3 regions of the Massilia genomosp. 1 genome follow, and region 3 is predicted to be linked to each of the others. Evidence: predicted binding sites of a transcription regulator. Region 3 holds the regulator's gene; each other region holds the start of a gene.
What was found. The regulator NrdR, encoded in region 3, represses ribonucleotide reductase genes. The targets are predictions, from matches to a motif close to CACNANATNTNGTG.

Region 1: F1735_RS26575 (ribonucleoside triphosphate reductase) is a predicted target of NrdR. The motif match lies at 3,660-3,673, and genes of this name have one in related genera.
Region 2: F1735_RS16645 (ribonucleoside-diphosphate reductase subunit alpha) is a predicted target of NrdR. The motif match lies at 2,495-2,508, and genes of this name have one in related genera.

The regions. Positions count from the first base shown of each region.
Region 1 is NZ_WHJF01000098.1:18,001-23,854, forward strand. It holds partial or broken gene ubiT (ubiquinone anaerobic biosynthesis accessory factor UbiT) at 1-166, shown strand, start outside; gene F1735_RS26560 (putative zinc-binding protein) at 179-559, shown strand; gene F1735_RS26565 (anaerobic ribonucleoside-triphosphate reductase activating protein) at 672-1,388, opposite strand; gene nrdD (anaerobic ribonucleoside-triphosphate reductase) at 1,372-1,566, opposite strand; gene F1735_RS26575 (ribonucleoside triphosphate reductase) at 1,598-3,613, opposite strand; gene F1735_RS26580 (SCO family protein) at 3,741-4,331, opposite strand; gene F1735_RS26585 (formylglycine-generating enzyme family protein) at 4,328-5,125, opposite strand; gene nirK (copper-containing nitrite reductase) at 5,133-5,854, opposite strand, start outside.
Region 2 is NZ_WHJF01000041.1:24,089-29,942, forward strand. It holds gene F1735_RS16645 (ribonucleoside-diphosphate reductase subunit alpha) at 1-2,260, opposite strand, end outside; gene F1735_RS16650 (sigma-54-dependent transcriptional regulator) at 2,883-4,301, opposite strand; gene F1735_RS16655 (sensor histidine kinase) at 4,298-5,854, opposite strand, start outside.
Region 3 is NZ_WHJF01000051.1:34,666-40,519, forward strand. It holds gene ybgC (tol-pal system-associated acyl-CoA thioesterase) at 1-399, opposite strand, end outside; gene F1735_RS18990 (SDR family oxidoreductase) at 903-1,649, opposite strand; ZMP/ZTP riboswitch at 1,780-1,890, shown strand; gene glyA (serine hydroxymethyltransferase) at 1,993-3,240, shown strand; gene nrdR (transcriptional regulator NrdR) at 3,275-3,742, shown strand; gene pilV (type IV pilus modification protein PilV) at 3,901-4,479, shown strand; gene F1735_RS19010 (PilW family protein) at 4,476-5,423, shown strand; gene F1735_RS19015 (pilus assembly PilX family protein) at 5,430-5,854, shown strand, end outside.

The DNA of each region.
Region 1 (5,854 bases), on a different contig from region 3:
GCGGCGCGAAGATCCGGACACCCTGTTTTTTGCACGTCGCTTGAGCATGGAGGGCGACACCGAACTGGGGCTGCTGGTGAAGAACACGCTCGACGCGATTGACGTTGCGCTGTTCGATCCGGAGCGTTTGCTGCCGGCGCGTTGGTGCCGGGGTTCTGCCGTGTAAAGGAGGTCGATGATGGGTACCGACAGGGCGGCGCTGCCGCTGGTGTATTCGTGTTCAGGGTGTTCGAGCGCGGCGCAGATGGCCAATTACCTGGCGCTGGCGCTCGATCGCAGTCGAGAGGCTGAAATGTCGTGCATCGCCGGCGTGGGCGGCGGCGTGGCGCCGCTGGTCAAGCTGGCGCGCTCGGGCCGGCCGGTGCTGGCGATCGACGGCTGTCCGCTCGCATGCGCGCGCCAGTGCCTGGCGCAGCATGGGGTGGTGCCGGACAAGCATGTGCTGCTTAGTGAACTTGGGGTGCGCAAGAAGATGCATGCGGATTTTGACAAGGCACACGCCGATCAATTGGCCGCGCAGTTGCACACCGATGCCAAGGTTTTAGGACGACACCCGTAGATTCGTCGTTCCCGCGAAGGCGGGAACCGATACCACCTCTGCTCAGACGTGCTATGGATCCCCGCCTTCGCGGGGACGACGGATCGTAAGTGATTGGAACTTGCCCGCTGGTTTACGCGGGCCGCAGTACGAAGGTATCGAAGCGCGCGCCAATGCGTTGCAGTGCCGCTTCGCCCATGACAGCACCCGCCGTCGCGTTCAGGCCGGCATCGGCGCAACCCTGCGCGCGGAAGGTCTGGATTGCGTAATTACGCACGCCGGCGCCGGCCAGCGTTTCCGCCAGGTCTTCAAGCTCGGCTTCCGACAGCAAGGCCGGATGCAGGGTGGTCCTGCACTCATGCGCCACGCCGCTGTCGACGATCATCTCGAGGCAGGCCCGCGCCGGCGCGCCGCTGTCGGACACGCCGGTCACGCGCGGGTAAGCCGCGAACGGCGCCTTGATATCGAATCCCACCCAATCGAGCAGCGGCAGCACCGCCTTCAACTGGCGCGGATAAATGCACGCGGTGTGCAGCCCGACCGCAAGCCCCATCTGGCGCACGGCCGCCATCGCGAACGGCAGGGCCGGGTCCATGGTCGGCTCGCCGCCGCTGAAGACCACGCCATCGAGCAAGCCGGCGCGGCGCACCAGCAGGGCCATGACGTCGGCCCAGACCAGCGCTCCGCGCTGGCGCGGCTGCAAGTGCGGATTGTGGCAGTAGCCGCAGCGCCACGGGCATCCCTGGATGAACACCGCGGCCGCCAGCTTGCCGGGGAAATCGGTTGCGGTAAAGGCGGTGACACCGCCCACCCGCAGCGCGCCGGCGCCCACGCTAGCTGCGCGCCGCAACGGCGCGTTCGGTGAACCAGGTACGCTCGTGGAACTCGCCCTTCTTGCCGGTATTGAAGGACGATACGGGACGGTGATAACCCATCACGCGGGTCCAGACTTCGCAGGGCTGGCGCTCGGCATCGGTCAAGGTGATGGTTTGGGGTGCGAAAAATACGGCTTGGCTCAGGTCTGACATGGATAGCTCCTTTAGTGGTTACGCAACGTGTTCATGCAAGTTCGCGTTGCTTGCGCGCGATCAGGTCCAGATCGCATTTGGGACAAAACGGGTGGCTGCCCCCCAGGTAACCGTGCTTGGGGCAGATCGAAAACGTTGGCGTGACGGTGATGTACGGCAGGCCGAAGCGGCTGAGGGCGCGCTTGACCAGCTGGCGGCAGGCGTCGGCGGAGGATAGCGGCTCGCTCATGTACAGGTGCAGCACGGTGCCGCCGGTGTACTTGCGCTGCAGTGGGTCCTGCCGCTCCAGCGCCTCGAACGGGTCGTCGGTAAAGCCGACCGGCAGTTGCGAGGAGTTGGTGTAGTAGGGCATGGCGTCGGTGCCGGCCTGCAGGATGTCCGGATGGCGCTTGCGGTCCTCGCGTGCGAAGCGGTAGGTGGTGCCTTCGGCGGGTGTGGCTTCGAGGTTGTACATATGGCCGGTCTGGTCCTGGAACTCCAGCATGCGCGCGCGCACATGGTCCAGCAGGCGCAGGGCGAAGGCGTGGCCCCAGTCGGTGGAGATATCGTGCTCGCCCCAGGTGAAATTGCGGATCATCTCATTGACGCCGTTCACGCCCAGGGTCGAGAAGTGATTGCGCAAGGTGCCCAGGTAGCGCTTGGTGTACGGGAACAAGCCATTGTCCATGTGGCGCTGGATGACCTTGCGCTTGATCTCCAGGCTGTCGCGGCCCAGGTCCAGCAGGCGGTCGAGCGCGTCGAGCAAGCCTTCTTCGTCGTCCGCATGCAGGTAGCCCAGGCGCGCGCAGTTGATCGTCACCACCCCGAGCGAGCCGGTTTGCTCGGCCGATCCGAACAAGCCGTTACCGCGCTTGAGCAGTTCGCGCAGGTCCAGTTGCAGGCGGCAGCACATCGAGCGGATCATGTTCGGCTTCAGTTCCGAATTGAGGAAGTTCTGGAAGTAGGGCAGGCCGTAGCGCGCCGTCATCTCGAACAGCAGTTCCGCGTTCGGGCTGTTCCACGCAAAGTCCTCGGTGATGTTGTAGGTCGGGATCGGGAAGGTGAACACGCGGCCCTTGGCGTCGCCGGTCATCATGATCTCGATGTAGGCGCGGTTGATCATGTCCATCTCGACCTGCAGGTCGCCGTAGGTGAACGGCATGTCGGCGCCGGCGATGTGCGGCACCTGCTCGCGCAGGTCTTCCGGGCACACCCAGTCGAAGGTCAGGTTGGTGAAGGGCGTCTGCGTGCCCCAGCGCGACGGCACGTTCAGGTTGTAGATCAGCTCCTGGATGTACTGCTTGACGCTCTCGTAACTGAGCCCGTCGACCCGCACGTAGGGCGCCATGTAGGTGTCGAAAGAGCTGAACGCCTGGGCGCCGGCCCATTCGTTTTGCAAAGTTCCGAGGAAGTTGACGATCTGGCCGATGGCGCTCGACATGTGTTTCGGCGGCGCCGATTCGATCTTGCCAGGCACGCCGTTCAAGCCTTCGTGCAGCAGCGTGCGCAGCGACCAGCCGGCGCAGTAACCGGCCAGCATGTCGAGGTCGTGGATATGCAGGTCGGCGTTGCGGTGGGCGGCGCCCACGGCGGGCGGATACACGTGATCGAGCCAGTAGTTGGCGATCACCTTGCCCGACACATTGAGAATCAGCCCGCCCAGCGAGTAGCCCTGGTTGGCGTTGGCGTTGACCCGCCAGTCGCGCTGTTCCAGGTATTCGTTCATCGACGCTTCGACGTCGATCAGGCTTTTGCGGTCGCGCCGCAGGCCGTGGTGCTGCTCGCGATAGACCACGAAGGCGCGCAGGGTGGCGCGGTGGCCGGCGTCGAACAGGGCCGTCTCCACCGCATCCTGGACTTGCTCGACGCCGGGGGTGTCGATGCCCAGTGCGGACAGCGCGGGCAGGACCGCGTTCCAGGTCAGCAGATGGGCGGCGTCGGCGTCGAACTCGCCGCTGGCCAGCGCGGCGCGCTCCAGGGCCGAGGCGATGCGGGTGGCGTCGAACGGCTTGACGGCGCCGTCGCGCTTGCGGATGTGGGTGGGGAAGTGAAGCGGTGGAATAATCATTTGCTCTCCATGAGGCACAAGATGTAGTGCATGGAGAGAGGTTAAATACTATATGTAGTGTGGTCAACGGAGTTTTTGAGCGCTTGTAAAATCCTTGATCCAGGTTGGTTTTTGACGGCCGTGGCGCCTATTTGAGCGCCAGCCGGATTTGCGCGACAAAGGCCGGATCGGGCAGCGGACTCAGTTGCGTGCTTGCGGCCAGCAATTTGCCGCTGGCGTCGAGCAGGCAGACGCGTGTGGTGTGATTGATTTCGCCGTTGGAGACGGCGCGGTACTTGACCTGCAACGCGCCGGCCAAGGCGCGCGTATGGGTTTCGTTGGCGGCCACCGCCAGGCGGAAGATGGCGGGATCGAGCTTGTGCGATTTTGCCAGTCCGGCCAACGAGTCGGGCGTGTCGTACAGCGGGTCGAGGCTGACCATCAGCACCGCCAGCCGTCCGGGCGCGGGTTTGAGCAGTTCGACCGTGCGGCGCAGGTTTTCGATGATGACCGGGCAGGCCGCGTTGCAGTCGCCGTAAAACATGGTCACCAGCAGCGGCCGGCCGGCCAGCGCGCGCCAGTCGAACTGGCGCCCCAGGCTATCCTTGAGCGGGACCGACAGGCGGTACAGCGAGTCGGGCGGCAGCGCATCGGCGTGCGCCAGCGGGGCCGCGATGAAGCTGGCGGCAAGGACGCTCGCGCGCAGCAGCGCGCGGCGCATCGGATTGAAGGTGTTCATGGAGAGTCTTTCGGTGTGGGTGCATCGGTGGCCGCGCCGCGTGCGCAGCGAAAGCCCAGGTAGCCGCCATCCTGCGCGCCTTCCATCGCCGCCAGCAGCGCAATGCGCATCAGCACCGCGTAGTTGCGGCGGTCGCCCAGCGACAGCGCCGCGCCGCCACAGTAATCGAGCTGCTTGCGCGGGTCCTGGGTGCGGCTGTCGGCGCTGACGAACAGCGCGCTGTAATCTTCGACCCATTCCCACACCAGGCCGTGCATGTCGTACAGGCCGTGATAGTCCGGCGGATTGGCGCGTACCCGTCCGGGCGGCGTGCTGGCCGGATGGGCGTACCAGTTGAGGATGTGCTCCAGCCATTGCGGGTCGTCGCGGGCGTCGGCGCGGGTGGCGTCGGCCGCTGCGGCGTATTCCCATTCGTGCCAGCGCGGCAGGCGCGCGCCCTCGCTGGCGCAAAAGGCGTTCGCCGCGTGCCAGCTGACGTTGGTGACCGGCGCATCCGGCGCCAGCGCGCCGTGATCCGCAGGGCCGCGCCACGCGGCCAGATACGTGGGCGCGGCCAGCACGGCCGGCGCCTGGCCGCGCTGCCACTCGGGATGCGCGAGCACGAAGTCGCGGAATTCGGCGTTGCTGACCAGCGCCGTGCGCATCGAAAACGGCGCCACGATGGCCGGCGCCTCCTTGCCGTCGGCCGGCATGACGGAACGCAGCTCGCCGCCGGGCAGCGCCGCGTACTGGCCGGCTGCGGCGGCGCCGCACAACATCGCCGCGCAGGCGAAGGTGGTCAGGTGACGTTTCATCGCGCGTTCAATTGGCTTTGACCTGGCGCATCTGCTTGACCTGGGCCGGCGTGATGACGGCTTTGCCGCCGTTCATGTCGGTGCTGACGTAGTTGATGACGGCGGCGACATCGTCGTCATCGAGGTCCTGCGGCGGCATGACCGAGTTGTAATGCTCGCCGTTGACGACCAGCTCCCCACTGCGGCCGTGCAGCACGATATGCGCCATTTCGTAAGGCCGCTCCTGGAAGAAGTCCGAGTTGGCCAGCGGCGGGAATACCCCCGGAACGCCTTTGCCGTCCGCCAGATGGCAGGCCGCGCAGGTGTTGTCATACACCGCCTTGCCGCGCACGCGCTGCGCGCTGGTGGCTGCGGGCACCGGTGGCGCCTTGGCCGCAACGGCGGGCGGCTTGGCGCCGTTCAGCGCTGTCTTGATGCCCTTGCCGTAAATATCGAGCCGCTCGGGACCGCTGATCGCCATCAAACCGACCGCGCCCTTGTTGAAGGCGCGCGTGAGCGAGTGGTCCACCAGGGTCAGGTTGCCGGGTACTTTGGGGACGAATTCGACGATGGTCGAGCCTCCGGCCGGCACCAGCGTGGTCTGGACGTTTTCCTGGAAGCGCGAGCCGCCGTCGGCGAAGACCTTGTCGAAAATGGCGCCGATGATGTGGAAGCTCGATACCGTGTTCGGTCCGCCCACGCCGAAGAACATGCGCACCTTGTCGCCCGCCTTGGCGGCGAGCGCGCCCT
Region 2 (5,854 bases), on a different contig from region 3:
GCACCAAGGTCCAGTCCATGGCCGAGGACATGTCCACTTCCAGGTAGCCGCCGCGCTCATCAAGCAACAGCTTGACCGAATCCTGCGGCAGGATGCCACGGTCCCACAGCGAGCCGCTGTACGACTCGTAGCGGCCGCGCTCTTCGGCCAGCTCGGTCGAGGCCAGGTAGGCGTAGTAGCACACCGCTTCCATCGAGGAATCGGCAAATTCCACGGCCGCGTTCGACGAATACGGCACCCGCATCATGTGCAGGCAATCCTGGAAGCCCATGATCCCCATGCCCACCGGACGGTGGCGCATGTTCGAATTACGGGCTTTTTCGACGGCGTAGTAATTGATATCGATGACGTTATCGAGCATGCGCATCGCGGTGCGCACCGTTTTCTGCAGCTTGACCGGATCGAGCTTGCCTTCTTTCATGTGCGCCGGCAAGTTCACGGAACCCAGGTTGCAGACCGCGATTTCGGACTCGTTGGTGTTCAGGGTGATCTCGGTGCACAGGTTCGAGCTGTGGACCACGCCCACATGTTGCTGTGGCGAACGGATGTTGCATGGGTCCTTGAACGTGATCCATGGGTGGCCGGTTTCGAACAGCATCGAGAGCATCTTGCGCCACAGGTCGAGCGCGGCGATCTTCTTGAATACGCGGATCTCGCCGGCGGCCGCTTTCGCTTCGTAGCCGGTGTACGCCAGTTCGAAGGCCTTGCCGACCTTGTCGTGCAGGTCGGGCGTCTCGGATGGCGAGAACAGGGTCCAGTCGCCCTTTTCCATCACGCGCTTCATGAACAGGTCGGGAATCCAGTTGGCCGTGTTCATGTCGTGGGTGCGGCGGCGGTCGTCGCCGGTGTTCTTGCGCAGGTCGAGGAATTCTTCCACGTCCATGTGCCAGGTTTCCAGGTAGGCGCACACCGCGCCCTTGCGCTTGCCGCCCTGGTTGACCGCCACGGCGGTGTCGTTGACCACTTTCAGGAACGGCACCACGCCTTGCGACTTGCCGTTGGTGCCCTTGATGTGGGCGCCCAGGGCGCGCACCGGGGTCCAGTCGTTACCCAGGCCGCCGGCGAACTTGGCCAGCAGCGCGTTTTCCTTGATCGCGTCGTAGATGCCTTCCAGGTCGTCCGAGACGGTGGTCAGGTAGCACGACGACAGTTGCGAGCGCAGGGTGCCGGAGTTGAACAGGGTCGGGGTCGAGCTCATGAAGTCGAACGAGGACAGCAGGTTGTAGAACTCGACGGCGCGCGCTTCGCGGTTTTCTTCGCGCAGCGACAGGCCCATGGCGACCCGCATGTAGAACGCCTGCGGCATTTCGATGCGCACGTCGCGCACGTGCAGGAAGTAGCGGTCGTACAGGGTTTGCAGGCCGATGTAACCGAACTGCAAGTCACGGTCGGCGACCAGCGCACGGGCCAGCTTGGCCAGGTCGAAAGTGGCCAGGACCGGGTCCAGCAGCTCGTTGTCGATGCCCTTGGCGATGTATTTCGGGAAGTACTCGATATAGTGCGCCGCCGCCTGGGCTTGCGGCACTTCTTCGCAGAACACTTCCTTGCGGATGGTGTGCAGCAGGATGCGGGCGGTCACCTGCGAGTAAGCCGGGTCCTTTTCCATCAGCGCGCGCGCAGCCAGGATGGCGGACTTGTGCAGCTCTTCGACCGGCACGCCGTCGTACAGGTTCTTGACCGTTTCGGCCAGGATGGCGTCGGCGTCGACGTGTTTTTCCAGGCCGACGCAGGCGGCGGCGATCAGGTCGCGCACCTGGTTCATGTCGAGCAGGCGGCGCTGGCCGTTTTCAAGCACGTGGATTTGCGGGGCGGCCACGTCGGCCGAACCGCCTTGCGCCTCCTTCTGCAGGCGGCGCTCTTCCATGTGCTTGGCGCGGTACAGCACGTAGGCACGCGCCACGTCGTGCTCGCCCGAACGCATCAGCGACAGTTCGACCTGGTCTTGCACGTCTTCGATATGGAAGGTGCCGCCCGATGGCTGGCGCCGGATCAGGGCGGAGACGACGTTCTCGGTCAGTTGCTCGACCAGTTCGCGCACGCGCGCCGAACCGGCGCTCTGGCCGCCGTTCACGGCCAAAAAGGCCTTGGTGACGGCGATCGAGATCTTCGATGGTTCAAATGCGACGACGGCGCCGTTGCGGCGGATGATGCGATAGTCGCCGCGGGAGGCGACAGCGGCGGCGCTGGTGGCCGCGGCCGGAGCGGCAGCTCCAGGTGTGACGTGCAATTGGTTAATCGAAGAATCTTGGGATGTTTGCATGTGGGACCTCCTGGAGCGGCGGGCTTTGGTCTGCCGCCGGTTGTTATCAAGTGGACGGCGTCGATCAACCGTCCCCAACAAATGTAAAAACAAAAAACTACCCCGCCGGCCTGGAATCCGAGGCCGGCGCCGTGACGCGCGATGGTGGGTTGAGTGCGTTAAGAACTAGACTTGCCGTGCTGCGTGCCGTACTGTATTAAGGGGCCGACCAATCAGTGGCGGAGCGCTAAAAACCACTATATCTAGTCGATTGCTCGATTCTGGGACTAATTGTAGTACCTCACTCCGGGAGTGGCAATAGAATTAAGTAGCAATATTTTCCTGTGCTTCGCTTGACTTTTTTGAGTCAGGCCGCAGGAAGGACTGCCCGGTTAGCAGGTACTAACGGCTGCCATTTTTTGCGGCAGACGCACGGCCGCACGCTTGCCGTTTTCGCGGCGCAGGGCAGCATTATAAACCGTGGGGGGAGCGGGCGTTGATTGTCGTTCCCGCGAAGGCGGGAACCCAAGTTTGTTCGGTTCCACGGTGAAGACCAACTTGCCCCCCGCCAAGGGGGCGCCGAGGCCGGGGGAGACGGCTTAAAGTGTATCGAAGAAAGTACACGCAACCGTGGCGAGCCGCCCTACCCCTCCGGCTCCTGGATATCGAGCTTCTGCATCTGGTAGCGCAGCTGCCGGAAACTGATCCCGAGCAGCATGGCCGCCTGGGTGCGGTTGAACTGGGTCTGGGTCAGCGCGCGCAAGATAATCTCGCGCTCGACCTGTTCCAGGTAATCGGGCAGGCTGCTGGGCAGCTCGGCCGGGACGCCAGGGCTGACCGGCGCCGCCGCGGCGGGCGCCGCCACCGGAGCCGGCGGCGCCTCGGCCAGCGGCGGCGCCTCGGCCACCCGCGCGCCCTTGAGCGACAAGTCGCCCACCTCGATCACGCCGTCATTGGCAAACGCCAGCGCCCGTTCCAGCACATTTTCCAGTTCGCGCACATTGCCCGGAAACGAATACGTGCGCAAGGTGTCGAGCACCTGCGGCCCGAGCGCGGCCGGCTGCCCCGCGCCCGCCAGGCGCGCCAGCATGGCGCCGACCAGCACGCCCAGGTCGTCGAGCCGCTCGCGCAGCGGCGGCACGCTCAGTTCGATCACATTCAAGCGGTAAAACAGATCTTGCCGGAATTTGCCGGTCTCGACGCACTGGGCCAGGTTCTGGTGCGTGGCGCTGATGATGCGCACGTCGACCGGCTCCTCGCTGGTGGCCCCGATCTTGCGCACGCGCCGCTCCTGGATCGCGCGCAGCAGCTTGACCTGCATCGCCAGCGGCAGGTCGGCCACTTCGTCGAGCATCAGGGTGCCGCCGTTGGCCGCATGGAAAAACCCGTCGCGCTCGTCGGCCGCGCCGGTAAACGCGCCCTTGCGGTAGCCGAAAAACTCCGCTTCCATCAGCGCTTCGGGAATCGCGCCGCAGTTGACGGCGATAAAAGGTTTACCCGCGCGCGAGCTGCGCGCGTGGATTTCGCGCGCCACCAGTTCCTTGCCGCTGCCCGACTCGCCGGTAATGGCGATCGGCGCCATCGAACGCGCCAGCCGCTCGATCTGGTTACGCAGCGACTGCATCACGGCCGATTCGCCGATCAGGCGCGAGGCGGTGCCGGCCGCCGCCGGGCTGCCGGCCTGGCCGGACGGCGCCGACAGACGCAAGGCCGACTGCACCATCACCCGCAAGTCGTCCAGCACCACCGGCTTGGACACGTAATCGAAGGCGCCCGCCTTGAGCGCCACCACCGCGTTTTCGGCGCTGCCGTAAGCGGTGACGACCGCGATCGGGGTCGACTTGTTGGAGGCGCCCACTTCCTGCACCAGTTCCAGGCCCAGGCCGTCGGGCAGGCGCATGTCGGTCAGGATCAGGGCGTAATCGTTCTGCGCCAGGAAGGCGCGCGCCTCGCGCAGCGTTTCGGCGCTGTCCACATCGAGCCCCATCCTGACCAGCGTGATTTCCAGCAGTTCGCGTAAATCGGCCTCGTCATCGACGACCAGTACGCGGGGTGATGTCATGTTGTTGCCTTTCTGTTAGCAGTAGCGCCGCGCGCGCCCAGCGGCTGCGCGAACGAAATCACAAAGCGGCCGCTGGCCGCCCGCACGCCGGCGCCGCTGGCATCGAAGCGGTATTCGTAATCGAGCATCGCCGCGTTGTTCAGGCACAGCTCGCGCGCCAAATACAGCCCCAGCCCGGTCCCCTTGCTCGAGGTCGTATAAAACGGCTCGAACAGGTGCGCCCGCACGTCCGGCGTGATGCCGGGACCGTCGTCCTGCACGTGCAGCTCCATGCCGCCGGCCGTATCGGTGACGACGTACACCCGGATACTGCCCACCCCGCCACTGGCGTAGCGCAGCGCATTGGTCAGCAGGTTGATCACCACTTCGCGCAGGTGCAGCGCGTCGAAACGCACCGGCACGGCGCCGGTATTGCCTAGCCACACTATATCATTGGCGACCCCTTGGGTTTCATCAAATTCGGTCTTCAACTCATTCAAAAACGGGCCGAGCAACAACGGCTCGCCATTCGGCTGGACCTTGCGCGACAGTTGGAGTATGTCTTCCACCATGCGGTTCACGCGCGCCACATTGTCGCCGACGATCTTGAGCAGGCGCGCCTGGCCCGGCTCGTGCAAGTCTTCGGCCAGCAGCGCGGTGGCATGGCCGATGGCCGAGAGCGGATTACGCACCTCGTGGGCGATGCTGGCGGTGAGCCGTCCCATCGAGGCCAGTTTCAGTTCCTGGGCCTGGTTTTCGATGGCGGTGACATCCTGCAGGAAGATCACGCAGCGCTCGGCGGCCTCCTCGACCGTGTCGACGCGGGCAAAGCGCAGCTTGAGGTGGGCCGCCAGGTCGCGCCGCCCGCTCCAGGCGGCCGTGCCGGCGTTGCCGCCGCCGCTGTCGCGATACGGCTTGACCGTCACAAAGGCGGCGCGCGGCGCCCCGCTCGGGCTGGCCGGCCCGACTTGCTGCTGCCACTCGGAAAACGCAAACGCGACCGGCTCCAGCGCCGCCACCTCGGACAGGGCAAAACCGCTGTCGCCGTTGGCCAGCCCCAGCATCTGCTGGGCGGCCGGGTTGCCGGCAAAGATGTGGCCGTCGCGGTCGACCACGAGAATGCCGTCGGCGACGTCGGCGATGACGATCTGGTTGATCGCCAGCTGGATCTGGAGATCGGCGCCGTGGCGCGCGGCCAGTTCTTCCTGCCGGATCAGCTTGGCGGCGAGGCGGCTGACCACCATCACGATGGCGAAGAAGGCGCCGCCGTACAGGCCGGCCTGGGTGACCGGCATGCCGTTCGTGCCCATGAACATCTGGTACACCGAGTCGAGCAGCAGGAACATGGTGACCAGCGCGGCCGAAAACAGGGCCAGCACGCGCGGCACCAGGATCGCGGCCCCGGCCAGCGGGAACAGGTACAGGATCACCAGGCTGCCGCGGCCCTCCTGGCCGGCCAGGTACAGCACCGAGATGACCGCGATGTCGACCGCGATCTGCACCACCACCTGCGCCAGGAAGCGGGTGCGCACGTACAGGCAGGCCAGCGCAAAGGCGCCGGCCATGACCAGGTA
Region 3 (5,854 bases):
GGCACGCATTTTAGCAGCGCTAGCGTCGGGCAGGGCGCGGGGACGCAGGGTGACCGCGTCGACGCAGCCCACTTTGACCGTCGCGCTGGCCAGCAATACGTCGCCGTGCCAGGCTTGCTGGAGGAACTGGACCGATGCGCGCCCCAGTTTTTCTATACTCAATGTCAAGTTTAATGCATCATCAAGCCTGGCTGGCGCGTGATAGTCGATGCTGGCGTTCTTGACGACGAAAATCGCGCCGTGTTCGTCGCGCAGCGCCTGTTGGCCGATGTTGGCCGCACGCAGCCATTCGGTGCGCGCGCGTTCGAAAAATTTGAGGTAGTTCGCGTAAAAGACGATGCCGCCGGCGTCCGTGTCTTCGTAATAGACCCGTACCGGCCAACTGAATACTGAGGGCATTTCATTTGCCATAAGTGAATATCGGAAACATTTTACGCGGTTTTTTGCGGTAAATGTACGCAAGCGTACATAAAGATGGCGCCCAGCGGGCCGGATGGCGCACAAGTAGACGTGAGCCGTGGCGAAGTGCCAAGTTCTGTAACAATCGCTTACATGGGCGATGAGTTGTGTTACGCAAGCCGCAGTTCTCACCTACACCCTCGTCGTTCCCGGCCTCGGCGGCCCCCTTGGTGGGAACCCAAGTTGGTGGTTTAGCAACTGCAGTACGAGCTTGGGTTCCCGCCTGCGAGGCTGTCTCAAAAGGGAAGCGTTCAACGACTACCACCTCCAGCACCGTCATTCCCGCGCAGGCGGGAATCCAAGTTCGCTGCTATGCCACGGAATGGGATTCCCGCCTGCGCGGGAATGACGGATAAGAGTCTACCGCCTAGCGGTGATTTTAGCGTTTTGAGACAGCCTCCTGCGCGGGAAGTCGGTTCCGGCAGTGCCGGGAATGACGAAAGTTACGTCCGCTTGATCGCAAACGGGCTGAACCCTTGGCAAGTCGGCATCATCTCGATCGAATTGATATTGATATGCGGCGGCAAGGTGGCGATCCAGAACGCGGTGGCGGCGATATCCTTGGCGGTGAGCGGCTGCGTGCCTTCGTACACCTTGGCCGCTTTTTCATCGTCGCCCTTGAAGCGCACCTTGGAAAACTCGGTTCCGCCGCACAAGCCCGGCGCCAGGTTGGTCGCGCGCACGCCGGTGCCGGCCAGGTCGGCGCGCAGGTTCAGGGTGAACTGGTCCACGAAGGCCTTGGTCGCACCATACACATTGCCGCCCGGGTAAGGATAGCTGCCGGCCACCGATCCCAGATTAATGATCAGCCCGCTTCCGCGCTCGACCATGGCCGGCAGCAGCGCGCGCGTCATCGTCACCAGGCCGGTGCAGTTGGTGGCGATCATGGTTTCCCAATCGGCCAGCGGGGCTTCGTGGGCCGGCTCGGTGCCCAGCGCCAGGCCGGCATTGTTGATCAGCACATCGACCTGGCGCCACGATTGCGGCAGCATCGACAAGGCTTCGTTGATCGATTCCTTGCAGGTGACATCCATGACGATCGGCAAAGCCAGGTCGCCCAGCTCGGCCGCGAGGGCGTCCAGGCGGTCCTTGCGGCGCCCGCTGATGACGAGCTGATGGCCGTTGTTGACGAAGGTACGCGCCATTTCGGCGCCGAAGCCGGCCGAGGCGCCGGTGATGAAAACGATCATAGTGGTGTCCTGGAGAAGTGCAAAGCTGTGCCGGATTGTAGCCCAAGTGACCCGATTGGCCGCTACCTGCCAATTAGGCAATCCCATTCCTTGCCCTATTCAAGGACTTAACTTACAATTTGGGCTCCATTACGTCTCACGTAACTGGCGAAAAGTCGCGGCGCATTGCTGCCTGGCGGCGAAAGGTGGGCATCCACCGGGGAACGTGAGATTTCATCAGCCGTTCGCCTGGGCAGCCACCGATGGAAGCGCACGATGAGGCTGCCTGTTCCATTTCCGACGGCTCCCCTCATTCGATCCTTGCAATCAGGTGCCTCGCACTCTTATCGATTGGAGTTTTTTCATGTTTTCAAAAGAACACACGCTCGCCCATGTTGACCCGGAATTGTGGGGCGCGATCCAGAAGGAAAACGCACGCCAGCAAGATCACATCGAACTGATCGCGTCCGAGAACTACACCTCGCCGGCCGTCATGCAAGCCCAGGGCTCGCAGCTGACCAACAAATACGCCGAAGGCTATCCGGGCAAGCGCTACTACGGCGGCTGCGAATTCGTCGACATCGCGGAACAACTGGCGATCGACCGTGTCAAACAACTGTTCGGCGCCGAAGCGGCCAACGTGCAGCCGAACTCCGGCTCCCAGGCCAACCAGGGCGTGTTCTTCGCCATGCTCAAGCCGGGCGACACCATCATGGGCATGTCGCTGGCCGAAGGCGGCCACCTGACCCACGGCATGGCGCTGAACATGTCGGGCAAGTGGTTCAATGTGGTGTCGTACGGCCTGACCGAGCAGGAAGACATCGACTACGAGGCCATGGAGCGCCTGGCGCATGAGCACAAGCCAAAAATGATCATCGCCGGCGCCTCGGCGTTTTCGCTGAAGATCGACTTCGAGCGTTTCGCCAGGGTCGCCAAGGCGGTGGGCGCTTACTTCATGGTCGACATGGCGCACTACGCCGGCCTGATCGCCGCCGGGGTCTACCCGAACCCGGTGCCGCACGCCGACTTCGTCACCTCGACCACGCACAAGTCGCTGCGCGGCCCGCGCGGCGGCATCATCCTGATGAAGGCCGAGCACGAAAAAGCCATCAATTCGGCCATCTTCCCCGGCATCCAGGGCGGCCCGCTGATGCACGTGATCGCCGGCAAGGCCGTTGCCTTCAAGGAAGCGCTGGAGCCATCGTTCACCGAGTACCAGAAACAGGTCGTGAAAAACGCCGACGCGCTGGCCAAGGCGCTGATCGCGCGCGGCCTGCGCATCGTGTCCGGCCGCACCGAGTCGCACGTCATGCTGGTCGACCTGCGCGCCAAGAACCTGACCGGCAAGCAAGCCGAAGCCTTGCTGGGCGCGGCCCACATGACCTGCAACAAGAACGGCATCCCGAACGATCCGCAAAAACCGTTCGTGACCTCCGGCATCCGCCTCGGCAGCCCGGCTTTCACCACGCGCGGCTTCAAGGAAGAAGACGCCACCACGGTCGGCAACCTGATCGCGGACATCCTCGACAATCCGAACGACGCCGCGGTCGTGGAGCGCGTCAAGCTTGAGGTCAAGAAGCTGACCGACAAGTATCCGGTCTACGCGGCTTGATCTAAGCGACACTCACAGCAGCAGCCCCGGCCCCATGAAATGTCCCTTCTGCCAGCATGAAGATACGCAGGTCCTCGATACGCGCGTATCCGAGGAGGGCGATTCGATCCGGCGCCGGCGCCGCTGCGTCAAGTGCGACAAGCGCTTCACCACCTATGAACGGATCGAATTGTCGATGCCGATCATTGTCAAGAAAAACGGCAGCCGCACCGAGTACGCCTCGGTCAAGCTGCGCGGCAGCCTGATGCTGGCGCTGCGCAAGCGGCCCGTGTCGGCCGAGGCCATCGACCAGGCCGTCGCGTCGATCGAGGAAAAACTGCTCACCAGCGGGCAGCGCGAGGTCGATACCGGCCACGTGGGCGAGCTGGTCATGCAGGAGCTGAAACGCCTCGACAAGATTGCCTACATCCGTTTCGCGTCCGTGTATAAAAACTTCGAAGACCTGGCCGAGTTCCAGGATGCGATTGCCGAAGTAGGTCACGAGCGCAAACCGCGTAAATAGTTCGGCTCACACTCTTGAGGCAGGCCATGCGCGCCTGTCCCCAGCGCTGTTAACGTAGCTCCCAAGCGATCCAGATCACACCACGACCGACCTTGCAGCCCTGGCTGAGAGGCTGCGGCGGCATGACCGGGCGCGTCGTTCAACGTTGCGGGGGAGTCATGCGCATATTGCGAAACCATGTCGCCGGCGGATTCACGCTCATCGAAGTGCTGGTGGCGCTGGTGCTGCTGGCCGTCGGCATCCTCGGCGCGCTCGGCACCCAGGTCGCGGCGCTGCGCACCCGCCAGGAATCGAGCCTGATGTCGCGCGGGGTACACCTGGCCAGCGGCCTGGCCGAACGCATGCGCGCCAATGCCGCGCAAATGCGCCTGGGCGACGCCCTCAATCCCTATTTGCAACTGCGCTACGAGGCGGGCGAGGGCGCGCCGCCGCCCGCGCCCTCCCAGTGCTACGGCGCGGGCCGCTGCGACAGTGCGCAACTGGCCCGCTTCGACATCGCCGATACGGTGGCCGCGCTGCACGCCGGTTTTCCGGGCGGGCGCATCGCGGTGTGCCGCGACGCCGCCGTGTGGGACGATGCGGGCCAGGCGCTGGCGTGGGAATGCGCCGGCGCGCCCGGGGCGCCGGTGGTCATCAAGCTCGGCTGGCATGCCCGCGCCGCGCCGCGCGCCGGGCCTGGCGCCGCCGCGTCCTCCGCTCCGGCGCTGGCGGTGATGCTGGGCACGGGGGCGCCATGAGGGCGCGTCCCGCTTCGCGATGGCTGCGCCAGGCCGGCCTGGGCCTGGTCGAACTGATGGTCGCGCTGGTGCTCGGCTTGCTGGTGACCCTGGCGGCGGCGGCGCTGCTGGTGTCCGCCCAGTCCGGCTACGCCGCGCAGAACGCACTGGCGCAGACCGACGACGCCGGCCGCTTCGCGCTCGAGGCCATCGAACGGGCGGCGCGCCAGGGCGCCTGGGTCGATCTCGAGCGCGAAGAAGCGCCGCCATCGTCGGCCGCGACGGCCGCCCGCATCGGCGGACTGGACAACCATGTGCTGGCGCGCGGCGGGCCTGGCATCGCCGGCGCGCGAGCGGGCGGCGTCAACGGCAGCGACGTGCTGGCGCTGCGCTTCGATGGCGCGGGAGCCGGGCCCGATGGCGACGGCAGCGTACACAGCTGCGCCGGCTTCGCGGTGGGCGCCGCGAACGAGGGCTGGAGCATTTTCTATGTCGCGCCAGATGCCGCCGGCGACGCCGAACTGCGCTGCAGATACCGTGGCCAGAAGGACTGGCGCAGCGAGGCGCTGGTGGGCGGGGTCGATACCTTCCAGGTCCTGTACGGGCTCGATACCGACGAGCCCGGCGACGGCTTGCCCGACCGCTACCTGGCCGCCGGAGCTGTCAACGCGCTGGACGCCTCCCTGATACTCGACGGCGCCACCCCGGCAGAGCGCGAGCGCGACCTGCGCCGCAAGACCCACTGGAAGCGCGTGGCCAGCGTCAGGGTGGCGCTGTTGCTGCATGGCGCGCCCGGCGGCGCCGGCGCGCGCGCACCGCTTGCCTACGAGCTGTTCGGCCCCGGCTACGGCGGCGCCGACGACCCCGGCACGCGCATCGACGAAGCGCGCCTGCCGCCGGCGCTGCGCTGGCGCGAGCGGCGCACCTTCGTCACCACCATCGTGATGCGCAACGCGGCCCTGTGAAACGCCATGCCAAGCCTTCCTTGCCACCGTGACCGCCAACATGGCGCCGTGCTGCTGACGGCGCTGTTCGTGCTGCTGGCGCTGATGATCCTCGGCGTGTCCGCCGCCCGTAGCGCGCTGAGCAGCGAAAAATCGGCGCGCCACGAGCGCGACCGCCAGATCGCCTTCGGTGCGGCCGAGGCCGCGCTGGCCGACGCCGAACACGATATCGAGGGCGGCGGCGATCCCTCATCCGGGCGCGCGGCACTGTTTTCGCGTGGCAATGCGCTCGGCTTCGTCGACGGCTGCGGGGCCGAACGCGAGGTCAATGCCGGCTTGTGCCTGCACGTGCCGGGGCACGCGGCGTGGCAGCATGCCGATCTGTCGGGCAATGACGCAACGGCGCCGGCTGGCGTGGCGTACGGCCGCTTCACGGGTGCGCAGCTGCCGTC